DNA from 2 places in the Cyanobium sp. PCC 7001 genome. Region 2 is predicted to be linked to the other one. Evidence: predicted binding sites of a transcription regulator. Region 2 holds the regulator's gene; the other holds the start of a gene.

Region 1 (6,760 bases), 960 kb from region 2:
AAGCAGCACCCGCTGGCTGAAGACCACGCCTCCGTAAATGTTCATGTTGCGCGCCATGTTCTCGGGGTAGATCCCCAGCCCCTTCACCACCTCGGTCATCTCGCGCAGCATGAAGTGCAGAGTCACCGAGCAGTCGGGCAGCATCATCCGCTCCACCGAACTGTGGCTGATGTCCCGCTCATGCCACAGGGCGCAGTTCTCGAGCGCGGCCACGCTGTAGCTGCGCAGCACCCTGGCCAGGCCACTGATCCGCTCACTGCGGATCGGGTTGCGCTTGTGGGGCATGGCGGAACTGCCCTTCTGGCCCTTGGCGAAGTTTTCCTCCACCTCCAGAACATCGGTGCGCTGAAGGTTGCGGATTTCCGTGGAGAACCGCTCGAGGGCCGCACCCACCAGGGCCAGGGTCTGCACGTACTCGGCGTGGCGGTCCCGGGCGATCACCTGGGTGCTGGCCGTATCCGGCACCAGGCCCAGGCGTTCGCAGGCGATGGCTTCCACGCGGGGATCGGTGTTGGCGTAGGTGCCCATGGCTCCGCTGATCTGGCCCACGCTCACCACCGTCTCGAGGCGCTCGAGCCGCTCCTGATTGCGGAGCGCCTCCGCCAGCCATCCCGCCACCTTGAACCCGAAGGTGATGGGCTCCCCGTGGATGGCGTGGGAGCGGCCGATCATCACCGTGTCCTTGTGGGCCCCAGCGAGGGATCGCAGGCCCTCCACCAGCTTCTCCAGCTCCTGGCGCAGCAGCTGGACCGAGGCCTTCATCTGCAGGGCCAGGCCGGTGTCCAGCACATCGGAACTGGTCATGCCGACGTGGATGTAGCGCCCGGCATCCCCGACGTGCTCGTTGACGTTGGTGAGGAAGGCGATCACGTCGTGACGCACCTCGGCCTCGATCTCGAGGATGCGCGCCACTTCGAAGCGGGCCTTCGCCTTGATGGTGTCCACGGCTTCGGCTGGCACGTGGCCGAGTTCGCCGTTGGCCTCGGTGGCTGCGATCTCCACGTCCAGCCAGCTCTGGAACTTGGCTTCCTCGCTCCAGATGGCGCCCATCTCGGGCAGGGTGTAACGCTCGATCAAGGACCGGTGGGCGGCAACGGCCCCACCAATGTATGGGTCGGCTGATGGATGGGTCAGCGGCAGGGGGCAGCTGGAGTTGACGCTGCCGAACTCAGGCAGCCGCAGTGAGCTGCCGGTGAGCCACCTCCCACTGCACCAGTTGTCCCCAGCTCTGCTGGCGCACCCAGCAACGCCCTCCCCTGCATTGGATCAGCTGGAAGGGGGGAAGGTCGGACGGTTGATTGCGCAGTTTCACGAAGCTGCCCGGCTGGAGCAGCTCGACCACGTTCGAGGGGTGCCGGCCGAGGCCCTGATCAGGCCATGTCGGCTCGGGCCGTTCAGGGGATCGACGGGGCTCCATGCTGCCGCTCCAGGGCTGGTATCCATCTTCCCGGGGCTTTTGGTGCCAGCGTGAACATCCACGCAATCTGTTTGGTTTCGCCTGTGGTTTGATCAGGGAATCGCAACGCAGCGTGGCTGTCGTGGAAGACACCTACGGATGGTCAAGGTGGGCGGGCCTTGGCGCGTAAGCAACGCCTCGATCTGGAGCTGGTCGCCCGAGGACTGGCGGAGACGCGCCAGCGCGCCCAGCAGCTCATCCGTGCCGGCATGGTGCGAAGCGGTGAGCGCGTGCTGGACAAACCCGGCACCGATGTCACTGCCGATCTGCCGCTTCAGGTTCAGCGGCCGCCCCGCTTCGTCTCCAGGGGTGGGGAGAAGCTGGAGGCGGCCCTCCAGGCTTTTCCGATCCGGACCCAGGGCCGTGTCTGCCTGGATGGCGGCATCTCCACCGGAGGCTTCACCGACTGTCTGCTCCGCCACGGGGCTGCCCGCGTCTACGGCATCGATGTGGGTTACGGCCAGACCGCCTGGAGTCTGCGCACGGATGCGCGCGTGGTGCTCAAGGAGCGCACCAACCTCCGTCATCTCACCCCCGAGCAGCTGTTTCAACCTGGCGATCCCAGGCCCGATCTGGCCGTGGCTGACGTCTCGTTCATTTCGCTTTGCCTGGTGCTCCCAGCCCTGGTGGGGTTGCTAGCCAGCGCATCTCCCCGGCCTCCAGCGGATCTGCTGCTGCTCGTCAAGCCTCAGTTCGAGGTGGGCAAGGCTCGCGTCGGCAAGGGGGGGGTGGTGCGCAGTGCCGAGGCCCACGCCGAGGCGATCAACGGCGTGATCACCTCCGCCGCGTCGCTTGGGCTGCGGGCCCAGGGTCTGGTGGCCTCTCCGCTCACCGGACCGGCCGGAAACCATGAATACCTGCTCTGGCTGCGCTCTGTGGCTGAGGGCGACGTCCAAGGGGCGGAGCCCACGGGCTTTGAAGGCGACTGGGCCCTGTCAGCGGACCCAGCCGAGCGAGAGGCCACCATCCAAAAGCTGGTGGCCAGCACCCTGGCCACCAGCTGATCCGGAGTCTCGGCCAGGGACAGAACCGATCAGATCGCCCCGCTGTCCCGATCGCCGGTGCGGATGCGGATCACGGCGTCGATGGTGCTCACGAAAATCTTGCCGTCGCCGATCTCGCCGGTGCGGGCCGCGTCCTGGATGGCTCCGACCACGGTGTCGACCTTCTCATCGTCGACCACGATCTCGAGTTTGAGCTTCTGCAGGAATTCCACCGTGAACTCCGAGCCCCGATAGCGCTCGACCTGGCCCTTCTGCCGACCGAAGCCGCGAACCTCACTCACGGTCATGCCGACGATGCCGGCGTTGACCAGGGCGATCTTGACGTCTTCAAGCTTGAAGGGCCGGATGATGGCCTCGACTTTTTTCATGGAAGCGGCTGGGGCTGGAAGATGCAGTCTCTCAGTGGATCCCGCCGGTGGCGGGAACCTCTCCATTAGGCCCGAGCCCCCGGGGTGTCGTCGTAGCGGTTGCTACCTCTGGCGGGCTCCATAGGATCGCCACACCTGCGCACTGCTTCCATTCCCGTGACGGCTTCCCATCCACCCGCGTCGAGTCAGGGGGCACCTGCTGCCGCTGCATCCCAGGCGGAGCCGGATGGCGCGACGCGCACTCCCCTGTACGGGGAGCGGGCGATCGCTGAGGCCAGCCTCCTCTGCTTCGAGAACCCCCGCCCCGGACGGGTCTACGAGATCAGCATCACCCTGCCGGAATTCACCTGTCTGTGCCCCTTCTCGGGCTACCCCGACTTCGCCACGCTGCAGCTGCTGTACCAGCCGGGCCCCCGGGTGATGGAGCTCAAGGCGATCAAGCTGTACGTGAACAGCTACCGCGACCGCACGATCTCCCACGAAGAAGTGGTGAACCGCCTCCTGGATGACTTCGTCGCCGCCTGTGACCCGGTGTGGATGCAGCTGGAGGCTGACTTCAACCCCCGTGGCAATGTGCACACGGTGATCCGTGCGTCCCATGGCGTTCGACAGCCCAGCTGAGCCGCAAGGCATGTTCCGGCTGGTCTGAACCCGATCCCCGATCAGGCTGCCTCTCCCATCGGGGCGTCCGTCTGGGCCGGGTCCAGATCGCCCAGGAGATTCGGCAGCTCCTGGGCAAAGGCCGTGAGGTTGCGGTTGCACAGCCCGCCCACGTGCAACCGCCCGCCTTCGGCGATCGCCCACAGCTGCCGCGTGGCCAGCACGCTCAGCCCACCGCCCAGCAGGGTGAGGGCGAAGCCGCTGTAGACCAGTGGCACGCCCGGATCGCGTTTCAACAGGATTCCGCTGGCAGGAAGGATCCCGCTCACCCGCATCGGCACGCCGTTCACCTCGAGCGGTTCGCCGCCGATGGCGATCTGGCCCAGCCTGGCGCCATCGGCACCGAACACGGCGACGGGGCCCTGCTCACTGGTGACGCTCAGCAGCACGGGATCGGAGCCGTCCGGTCGGGTGGGGAGCACCAGTCCCCAGATCTGATCACCCAGCTGGGGAAAGCTCTGCAGGGGCACCTCGAGCACCGGACTGTTGCCGAGTCTCAGGCTGACGGCCGCCAGACTCCAGTCGGCCTGGTAGAGGGTGATGCCCTGGAACCGCAGCGGGTGATTGACGCTGATGGTGGCAGCCTTGAGCAGGTTGGGGTCTGCTCCATCACGTCCTTGATCGGGATGGTCAGCCTCCTGGTCGACCTGGCCGTTACCCCGCAGCAGACGCAGCGACGAACTGAACTGCTCCGGCCGGCCCGCCGGGTCCCGGGTGATCGCGAACTGATCCAGGGCCAGGGTGAGCGTGGTGTGGCCACGGCGGTCCACCAGTTCGAGGCTGCGCCCCGGGGCCAGGAACTGCTCGGCCCGCTGGCCCCCCAGGGCGCCCCAGGCGGCCCCCAGCATCAGAACCACCATCCCGGCATGCACAAGCAGCGGCCCCACCCGGCCGAGCACTCCCCGTCGGGCCGCCAGGCGCTCGTCAAGACGCCGTACCTGCCAGCCCCGTTGCCTCAGGCGGGAGTCCAGCCGCTCCAGGTCCGCCAGGGCATCGGTGCAGCTCAGGGTTTCGGCGACGGTGAGTTTGCTGAGCTGCCTCGGGGTGCGGTAATCGACCCAGCGCAGGGCTGCCTGCAGCGCGGGCCACTGGCGCCGCCAGCTGCACAGCACCAGGGAGAGCGCCAGCCAGGCCAGCAGGGCCAGAAACCAGCGGCTGGAGTAGACGTGATCCAGCTCGAGCCCCAGAACGGCGTCACCAGGCAGCAGGCCCAGCCACGGTTGGGGGTCATAGAGCTTGTGATAGAAGCTGGCGCTTTCCTGCTGGGGAATGAGCGTTCCCACCGCACTGGCCGCGGCGATCACCACCAGCAGGCCGATGGCCAGCTTCAGGTCTGCAATCCAGCCCACCAGACGGAGCAAGGGTGTCATGGCCGCGGCATCAGGCGAGGTTGGCCACCAGGGTGATCAGGCCGCTGCTCAGCAGGACCACACCGCTGATCGGGGGCACCCACTGGCCCAGCTGGCGCAAGCGCAACAGCCCGGGAAGGGTGGCGGCGGCCGTGCCAGCCAGCAGGAGGGGCATCACCTGGCCGGCCCCGAAGCTGGTGAGCAGCAGCATGCCCATCAGGGGCTGACCCATCTGGGTGAGCCAGCCCAGAAGCACGGCGAGCACTGGGGTGGTGCAGGGTGTGGCGGCCAGGCCGAAGGCAAGACCAGCAGCCAGGGGGGCCAGGGGAGCAGGCACCCGCTGCCTCCAGCGTTCGGGATCGGGACCCACCGGCAGGGAGAACCGCAGCAGCCCCAGCAGATTGAGCCCCATGGCCACGGCCAGCAGGGCCACAAGGGTGGGAACCAGGCCGGGGATCTGGCCGTAGACCCTGCCGAGCAGGCCGCTGGCCAGGCCCAGCAGCACCATGGCCATGACGATCCCACCAGCGAAGGAGGCGCTGCGCAGCCAGGGCAGAGCTGGAGCCTCGGAGTCCCGGAAGCCGGCCAGGTAGGCCACCGTGATCGGCAGCAGTGAGAGGGAGCAGGGCCCCAGGCTGGTGAGCAGGCCTCCGGCGAACACCACCAGAAGGGTTGTGGGGCCTGGATGGCTGAGGGAGTGCTGGAGCAGCAACTCGCTGCTGCGGGCCCAGTCGGCCGCGTTTGCCCCGAAGTCCAACATGAACCAACCCTATCGGGAAGGCTGCAGCCTCCGGCGACGGGGCTCCGGGGTGAGGCCGCCGGATTCCAGCGAACACCGGATCAGCAGACCGCAGATCAGCAGGCTCGCCATCAGCGAATTGCCGCCGTAGCTGATCAAGGGCAGCGGCAGCCCCGTGGTGGGCATCGCGCCGCTGGCCACGGCGATGTTCAGGATCGACTGGCCGATCAGCAGGGTCGTGGCCCCCATGGCCACCAGGCGTTGCTGGTTGCTGCGGCAGCTCAGGGCCACCCGCAGGCCCACGAAGCCGAACAGCAGCAGAAACAGAAGCAGCACGGCCGAGCCGACAAAGCCGAACTCCTCGGCGTAGACCGCAAAGATGAAATCCGTGGTCTGAATCGGCAGGTATTGAAGCTTCTGGGTGGAGAGGCCGAAGCCTTCACCCAGAAGCCCGCCGGAGCCGATCGCCATCAGGCTCTGAACCAGTTGGTAGCCGTCCCCCTGGGCATCCCGCCAGGGGTCGAGAAAGGAGATCACCCGCAAGCGCTGGTACTCGTTGATCAGGATGCTGGCCGTGCCGAGCAGGCCTCCGGCTCCCGCTGCGCCCAGCAGCAGGGGATAGCCGACGCCGCCTGCCAGGGCCATCAACCACAGCAGGAGACCGCTGAGGGCGGCGGTGCTGAGATTCGGCTGCTTGAGGATCAGCAGGATCAGGCCGCCGAACACGCCCAGCCAGAGCAATTTCTGATCGAGGCTGATCCGGCGCCAGTGGGCGAAGAGGGCAGCACCCTGCAGCACCACGAAGGGCTTCACCAGTTCCGAGGGCTGCAGCTGGATCGGGCCCAGCACGAGCCAGCGGCTGGCGCCGTTGACGGTGCTTCCCACCACCAGGGTGGCGGCCACCAGCAGGGTGCCGATCAGAAGCGCGAGAGGGGCCAGATGCAGCCATCGGCGGATGCTGGTGCGCACCGCCATCCAGAGCAGCCCCCAACTGGCCACCATCCAGATGATCTGGCGCTTGATGTAAAACGCTCCGTCGCCCATCTCCCGCTCCGCCACCCACCAGCTCGCCGAGCCGAGCACCAGCAGCCCCATCACGCTCCAGAGGCCGACCAGAGCGAGAAGAAGCCGCGCCTCCGCCGGCCATTGCGCCCATGGCCAGGGCAGCAGGCTGCGGGCGAGGT
Region 2 (6,760 bases):
CCCGCTGGGAGGTGCCGGCGATCAGCTGGATGGCCTCGGCGGGCCCGGCCGGAGGCCTGGCGGTGCTGCTGGACGGCCCCCAGGGGGTCTCGGCCCGTGGCGACTGCCTGGGCGTGTCTCTGCTGCGGTCTCCCACCTGGCCCGACCCCGGGGCGGACAATGGCCGTCGGCGTCAGCGCCTGGCGGTGATGCCGGCCTCGCCCACCTGGCTCGCTGCCGGGGTTCCGGATCAGGCGGTCATCTTCCGCGAGCCCCTCTGGCTGCGGCCCCAGGGGCTGGCCACCACGCCGCCGGCTGAGCCGGCTGATGCCGTGCGTCAGGCCCTGCCGCCCCTGGCGCCCGGTCTCTCGTTGGTGAGCCTGCGGCCCGGGGAGCGGCCCGGCGCTGCACTGATCGCTGTGGCGAATCTCACGCCCTGCCGGCACGTCCTCGACCTGGGGCCGGGTTGGGAGATGCTGGAGCGGGTGAACGCCCTGGAAGAGCCACTGGAGCTGCCGGAACCCAACCTGCTGCGCCCCTGGCAGCTGGGGTTCTGGCGGCTCAGTCGTCCTGCTCAGTCGTCGTGATCGTCGAAGGGGTCGGTGAGCTGCTTGGACGGCGGGCCGAAGGCCATGTAGATGCCGAAACCGGTGAGGCTGAGCAGCACGGCCAGAACGGCCAGAGCGACGGAGAGAGCGGGGGAGCCGGTGGTGGTGGGATCCATGGGGAGAGGGGCGGCGAAGGAGGCGGCGGGAGGGCAGGGACTGGCGGGTGGTTCGGGCTCTGGACAGGAACGACTTTCGCGGCCAGCGAAGCTCCCGGCGCGCCTCAGGGCGCAGCCGCACGGTTCCGTCACAACTCTCGACAGCCCGGCACGCCGGAGCCTGTGAGGCCCTTACAGTAACGATCCCGACACCTCGCGCGAGACGCCCGAAGCAGCCATGGCTCAACGCACCCGTCTCGGAGACCTGCTGCGTCCCCTGAACTCCGAATACGGCAAGGTTGTTCCCGGCTGGGGAACCACGCCCGTGATGGGCATCTTCATGCTGCTCTTTCTGGTGTTCCTGCTGGTGATCCTGCAGCTGTACAACCAGTCCCTGCTGCTCGAGGGCATCAACGTGGTGAACTGGAACGGCGCGGGCTGACCCGCCCCGCCAGGCCACCCTGCGATGAACATCTTCGGAATCGGCCTCCCCGAGATGGCGGTGATCGCCGCCATCGGCCTCCTGGTCTTCGGCCCCAAACGGCTGCCTGAGCTGGGCCGCACCCTGGGTCGCACCCTCAAGGGGTTCCAGTCGGCCTCCTCGGAGTTCGAGAAGGAGTTCCGCACGGCCATCGCCACGGCTGAGGAGGTGGCTCCTCCCCTCAGCTCGGCCGCCGATGCCACTGCGGGCACGGCCCCGGGGGGCAACGCCGAGGCTCCCGCCCCAGACGACCCCCGAGACGCCCTCCCGGACGCCTCGTCCCCATCCACCCCGTCGCCTTCCGCGGAAGCCTGAAGCTCCCGGAGGTCATCCGGCAGGGCTCTGTGGCAGGGTCGGAGATCGGCCCAAAGGCGGACGCCGTTCGCCGGGGATCCAGGCTCCCGGCGTGCCCGCCCCCTTGCGGCCAGCAGGCCAGCCCCCCTGATGCCAGCAGGCCAGCCCCTGACGTGAACCTCTGAACTCGTGCCTTCCGAGTCCCCCACCCAGCCGGCGCGCCTGCAGTTGGTGGTGGGGCTCGGCAACCCCGGCAGTCGTTACGCCGGCACCCGCCACAACGTGGGCTTCATGGCCCTGGAACAGCTGGTCCGTTCCGCCGGAGGCTCCTTCCGGCAGCAGTCCAGGCTCCACGGTCTGCTGGCCGATGTGGGCCAGGGGGAGCAGCGCCTGCGGCTGCTGATGCCCCAGACCTTCATGAACGACAGCGGCCGCTCCATCCGCGCCGCCCTGGACTGGTTCTCGCTGCGGCCGGCCGAGCTGCTCGTGGTGGTGGACGACATGGATCTGCCGCTCGGGAAGCTGCGCCTGCGGGCCAGCGGCAGCGCCGGGGGGCACAACGGTCTGCGCAGCGCCATCAGCCACCTGGGCACCCAGGACTTTCCACGCCTGCGGATCGGCATCGGGGCGCCGGCCGAGAACCCCGCCGAGCGACGGGCGCGCACCATCGGCCATGTGCTCGGCCGCTTCAGTGCCGCGGAGCAGCCGTGCCTGGAGGCCGTGCTGAACGAAGTGGAGGCCGGCATCGGCCAGATTCAGCGCCTCGGCCTGGAGAGGGCCGGTAATCGATTGAACAGTTTTCAGCCCCAGACCCCGACAGCCTGAGCCCATGGCCCCTCTGCCTGCCACCACAGCCCAGCTGCGTGTGCTGCACCAGAGCTTCAGCAAGCGCAGGCTGGAGGGGGAGGTGAGTGCCGGCGGCTTCCACTGGACCTTCAGCTGGGCCTTCGACCGGGGCGAACTCTGTGTGGAGCCTTCCCTGGGCCGGGCCCTGATCCAGGATGCGCTGCTCCGGTTCCTGCTCAAGGCCGACTATCAGCTCGAGCCGGGCGGCGATTACGCCTTCACGGTGCGCGCCCGCTTCTAGGGCCCGCAGGGCCGGGCCACTGGCGCAGCACCGCCTCGGAGCATCGGCTGAGCGAGCGGCCGAGCCAGCGCTCCACCAGCAGCTGGGCCACCACATCGTCGATGTCGCGCGGAGGCAGCCGCATCCCCCGGGGCAGCAGCTGCCGCCAGCTAGGGGTGTGCCGCAGCTCCCAGTAGCGCGTTCGTGCCGCCAGGGTGGTTCCGTGCTCCTCCACGACCCGGGGCTCGAGGCCTTGCCGGCGCAGCGGCTCCGGCCAGGTGGTGCTGCCGGTGCCGTCCCCCAGCACCACCTCCCGCAGGCCCTGGCCCTGCCGCCAGTCCGCCAGCAGGGCCAGGGCCTGGTCCGGAGGCAGGATGGCGGCCTGCAGCACCTGGGCGGTGCCAGGCTCGGCCAGCACCAGACCGCATTTGCTCCGGCCTGGATCGAGACCGGCCACCGGTGGGGTTGGCGCAGGGGCCGGGGGTCTGCCGGGCTGGTCCGTCGTCATGGGCGTGCCGGCCGCAGCGGCGGGTTCTGCCAACCCCCCAGGATGCGCAGCTCCACCGCGATCGGGTCGGGGGTGTCGGCATCGCGCAGGGCCACGGCCTCCAGCTGCACCACCGTGTCCTCGGGCCGCTCCGCCAGGCTGCGGGCCAGCTGGTTGAACTTGGCGGCATCGAACTGGAGCCCATCCACCAGGGTGCCCTGGCGCTGGGCCTGGGCGTAGGCCGCGGCCAGCAGCAGGTTGAGCCGCCGCACCAGCTGTTCCGGGCTGCGCAGGTCCGCCTCGATCGTGGTGCGGGCCATCACCTCGCCCCCGTCCACCACGCGGCGGTTGGGGCGCAGGTCCGGAAAGGCCAGCACCTGGCGCTCGCCGCGCAGCACGTTGGCCGCCGAGAGGATGCTCACCACCCAGCTGCCCGGACGGGCCAGCAGGCTCTCCAGCCGGGCGATGTCGTTGCTGGGCACCAGCAGGATCTGCCGATCCACCGGCTGGCCGGGCAGCACCCGCCGGAAGGCGTTGCTGTTGGCCTGCTGCAGCAGCGCCGTGATCACCTCCTTCGCCTGATCCGGACGCTCCAGCTGCACCTTGGCGCTGGCCAGGGTCTGACCGGTGGTGATCACCACGTCTCCGCGGCGCAGGGCAATGAGGTTGTTCTCGAGGTCTTCCAGCTCCTTCGCCCCGGCGGCGATCTTCTCGCGCACGGTCTTCAGCTCGGCTTCGGTGCGCTTGATCTCGGCATCGCGGCCGCTCAACACCCGGGTCAGCCGTTCCCGTTCCCGCTCCAGGCGGGCGCGCTGGGCCTGCAGCGGCGCCAGTTCGCGGCGCAGGTCGGTGGCCCGCCGTTCGGCCTGGGCGAGTTCCCTCTGCACCCGGCGCTGGCCCTGCTGGGCGCGGGCCACCTCCGCCTGACTGGAGCTCAGCCGCTCGCGGCTCGCCTCCAGCTGGGTTCGGGTGGTGCTCAACCGCTCCTCGAGCCGCTCCAGCTCGAACAGGCCGGTGCGCAGCCGCTCGCTCACCAGCAGCATCAGCCCCAGGGACACGGCGCTGATCAGGCTGCCGGTGAGCACGGTGATCAGCACCGCCGTGCGCCGCGGCCGCATGTTGAACAGGCTCAGGCGGGCCTTGCCGACGCGGCTGCCCAGGCGATCTCCCAGGGTGGCGAGCACGCCACCCAGCACCAGCAGCGCCAGGATCAGCAGCCAGCCCGACACAGGTGCTCCGCAACGGGGTCAGTATCCCGCCCTGACGGGAACCCCCGGGCCGGCAGTGCCATCGGATCAGCTGAACCGCTTGGCCAGGGCGATCGGGTCGAACACGGTGATCTTCTTGCGATCGATCTGCACCAGACCCTCATTGCGAAGATCCCCCAGAAGCCGGGTGATCGTGACCCGGGTGGAGCCGATCGCCTCGGCGATGGCCTGGTGGGAGAGGCGCAGATCGATCGTGATGCCCTCGGTGCCCGGCACCCCGAAGTCACGGCAGAGCACCAGCAGAAAGCTCACCAGCCGGGAGCTCATGTCCCGGTGGGTGAGGGTTTCGATCATGGTCTCGGTCTGGAGGATCCGGGAGGAGAGCCCCTGAAGCAGCAGCAGCCCCACGCTGGCGTCCTGCTCGATCGCCTTGCGCACCGAGCTGGCCGGGGCGCTCAGCAGCTCCACCCTGGTGAAGGCGATGGCGTGATAGAAGCGATCCGAGCGTTGGCCGGTGAGCAGGGACAGCACGCCGAAGAGGCTGTTCTCCCGCAGCAGGGCCACGGTGATCTCCTCCCCCGACTCGTACACCCTGGAGAGCCGCACGGCGCCGCGCCGCAGCAGGTAGACCCGTTCGGCCGGATCGCCCGGGAAGAAGATGGTCTTGCTGCGCTCGATCGTCTCGATGCTGCTGCCGGACAGGCTGCGGATCACCTCCAGCAGGGTCTGGGTGTTCTGGCCGGCGGACCCGATGCCGCTCACCACCCCGGGGGCCCCACTGCTGGGCGTGCTGGCGGTCCTGCTGAAGCCGCGTGAGGCGCCAACCATGGGGTGGGGAAGGCAGATCGCCGGACCCTAAAGATCACTCCGGGCCCCCCGTGTAGCAACCATCACGCTTTGAGAGTCGGTGGGGCCGTCTGCGACGCGGCTGTGTTCCCCGCCAACACAGGCCGTGCGCCAGTCCGGCTCGGTGGTACAGATGTTTCCACTAGGGGTGGTGTCTGTGTGCTGCGCTACGGCGCGATGCCGCTACATTCAGTCCTGCGTCGCCGGAAGGCCCATGGCCGCCAGTCTCACGACCAGCCCGGGTCCCGGCAGCGCCGAACCCGCCGGTTCCGCGAGGGTGACAGCGCTTCCGCCGCGCCGCACTCCGCGGCTGGAGGTGCTGGGTGCGGCGGGCAGCGAGGCCCCAGCGGCGCCCACCCACCGGCCCCTGCCGCCCACGCCCCTGCCTGTGCGTCTGGCGGCCCAGCCTGAAGGGATGCTCCAGGTGCACACCGCCCCCTTCCGGGGCAGCGCCAATTCCGTGCTCAGCCAGGCTCTGCGCAGCGCGGGGCTGGGCAGCCGCGTGCTGGTGAGCCAGCTGCTGAAGGGGGGCGTCGACCAGGGCCTGGCCGCCAGCCCCTGGCTGTGCGGCCGGCTCCAGTGGCTGCGGCCCTCCGTGGTGGCCTGCCTGGCCGAGCCCGCCGGCGACCACCCCCCGGCGGTGCGGGAGGCCGTGCTGGCGGTGTGGGCCTACAGCCGCCAGCAGCTGCTGCAGGGCGCCGTGGACCTGATGGTGCTCGACGAGCTCGGCCTGGCCGTGGAGCTGGGCTATGTGCCCCTGGAGGAGGTGCTCGCCACGCTCGAGCAGCGGCCGGCCCACCTGGATGTCATCCTGACCGGGCCTTCCATGGGGCCAGAGCTGATGGCGCTGGCCGATCAGGTCACCCAGCTCCGCCGCGGCCTCTAGGTCCACTCCCCATGCTCAAGAACGACCGTTGGATCAAGGCGCAGGCGGCCGGTGGGATGTTGGAGCCGTTCCAGGCCAGCCTGGTGCGCCATCTCGAGCCGGACCAGGCCACCCGACCGGTGCTCAGCTACGGCTGCTCCTCCTACGGCTATGACCTGCGGCTTTCCCCCCAGGAGTTTCTGATCTTCCGGCACGTGCCCGGCACGGTGATGAACCCCAAGCGGTTCAATCCGGCCAACCTGGAGCCCGCTCCCCTGCATGACGACGAGGACGGCTCCTATTTCATCCTCCCGGCCCATTCCTACGGACTTGGTGTGGCGCTGGAGCGCATGCGCGTGCCGGCCAACATCACGGTGATCTGCCTGGGCAAGAGCACCTACGCCCGCCTCGGCATCATTGTGAACACCACCCCGGCCGAGGCCAGCTGGGAGGGGCACCTCACCCTGGAATTCAGCAATTCCTCCGGAGCCGACTGCCGGATCTATGCCAATGAGGGCATCTGCCAGCTGCTGTTCTTCGAAGGCGATCCCTGCGACACCACCTACCGGGATCGGGCCGGCAAGTACCAGCATCAGCCGGAACGGGTGACCCTCGCCCGCGTGTAGCCGCAGCTCACCGGGTTTCTCAGGGGGCCAGGCGGGCGCGGTGGAGCCGGCTCTTCTCGTACCAGGCGGCGATCTCAGGGGTCCAGGCCTGCAGGTGAGGCCAGATCAGATCGCAGAGCTCACGGATCTCCTGCTGGGCATCGAGCTTGGCCCGCAGGTCCAGGAAGTGCAGCAGGGCCCGCAGGGTGAAACTCACCACGAAGTG

What was found. Region 2 encodes NtcA, which controls nitrogen genes in cyanobacteria. Its sites were predicted from a motif close to GTANCNNNNGNTAC; they were not measured.
Region 1: the regulator NtcA is predicted to act here: its motif matches at 2,921-2,934, upstream of CPCC7001_RS12725 (P-II family nitrogen regulator).

What each region holds. Positions count from the first base shown of each region.
Region 1 is NZ_DS990556.1:2,616,206-2,622,965, forward strand. It holds gene purB (adenylosuccinate lyase) at 1-1,077, opposite strand, end outside; gene CPCC7001_RS15635 (hypothetical protein) at 1,169-1,342, opposite strand; gene CPCC7001_RS12720 (TlyA family RNA methyltransferase) at 1,576-2,460, shown strand; gene CPCC7001_RS12725 (P-II family nitrogen regulator) at 2,490-2,828, opposite strand; gene queF (preQ(1) synthase) at 3,075-3,449, shown strand; gene CPCC7001_RS12735 (cytochrome c biogenesis protein ResB) at 3,491-4,858, opposite strand; gene CPCC7001_RS12740 (cytochrome c biogenesis CcdA family protein) at 4,869-5,597, opposite strand; gene CPCC7001_RS12745 (FtsW/RodA/SpoVE family cell cycle protein) at 5,607-6,760, opposite strand, start outside.
Region 2 is NZ_DS990556.1:1,660,873-1,667,632, reverse strand. It holds gene CPCC7001_RS08350 (glycoside hydrolase family 38 C-terminal domain-containing protein) at 1-566, shown strand, start outside; gene psbN (photosystem II reaction center protein PsbN) at 554-703, opposite strand; gene psbH (photosystem II reaction center phosphoprotein PsbH) at 921-1,124, shown strand; gene CPCC7001_RS15800 (TatA/E family twin arginine-targeting protein translocase) at 1,149-1,478, shown strand; gene pth (aminoacyl-tRNA hydrolase) at 1,647-2,282, shown strand; gene CPCC7001_RS08325 (DUF3146 family protein) at 2,287-2,544, shown strand; gene CPCC7001_RS08320 (resolvase) at 2,522-3,031, opposite strand; gene CPCC7001_RS08315 (DUF3084 domain-containing protein) at 3,028-4,239, opposite strand; gene ntcA (global nitrogen regulator NtcA) at 4,306-5,046, opposite strand; gene CPCC7001_RS08305 (cob(I)yrinic acid a,c-diamide adenosyltransferase) at 5,381-5,950, shown strand; gene dcd (dCTP deaminase) at 5,962-6,555, shown strand; gene thyX (FAD-dependent thymidylate synthase) at 6,575-6,760, opposite strand, start outside.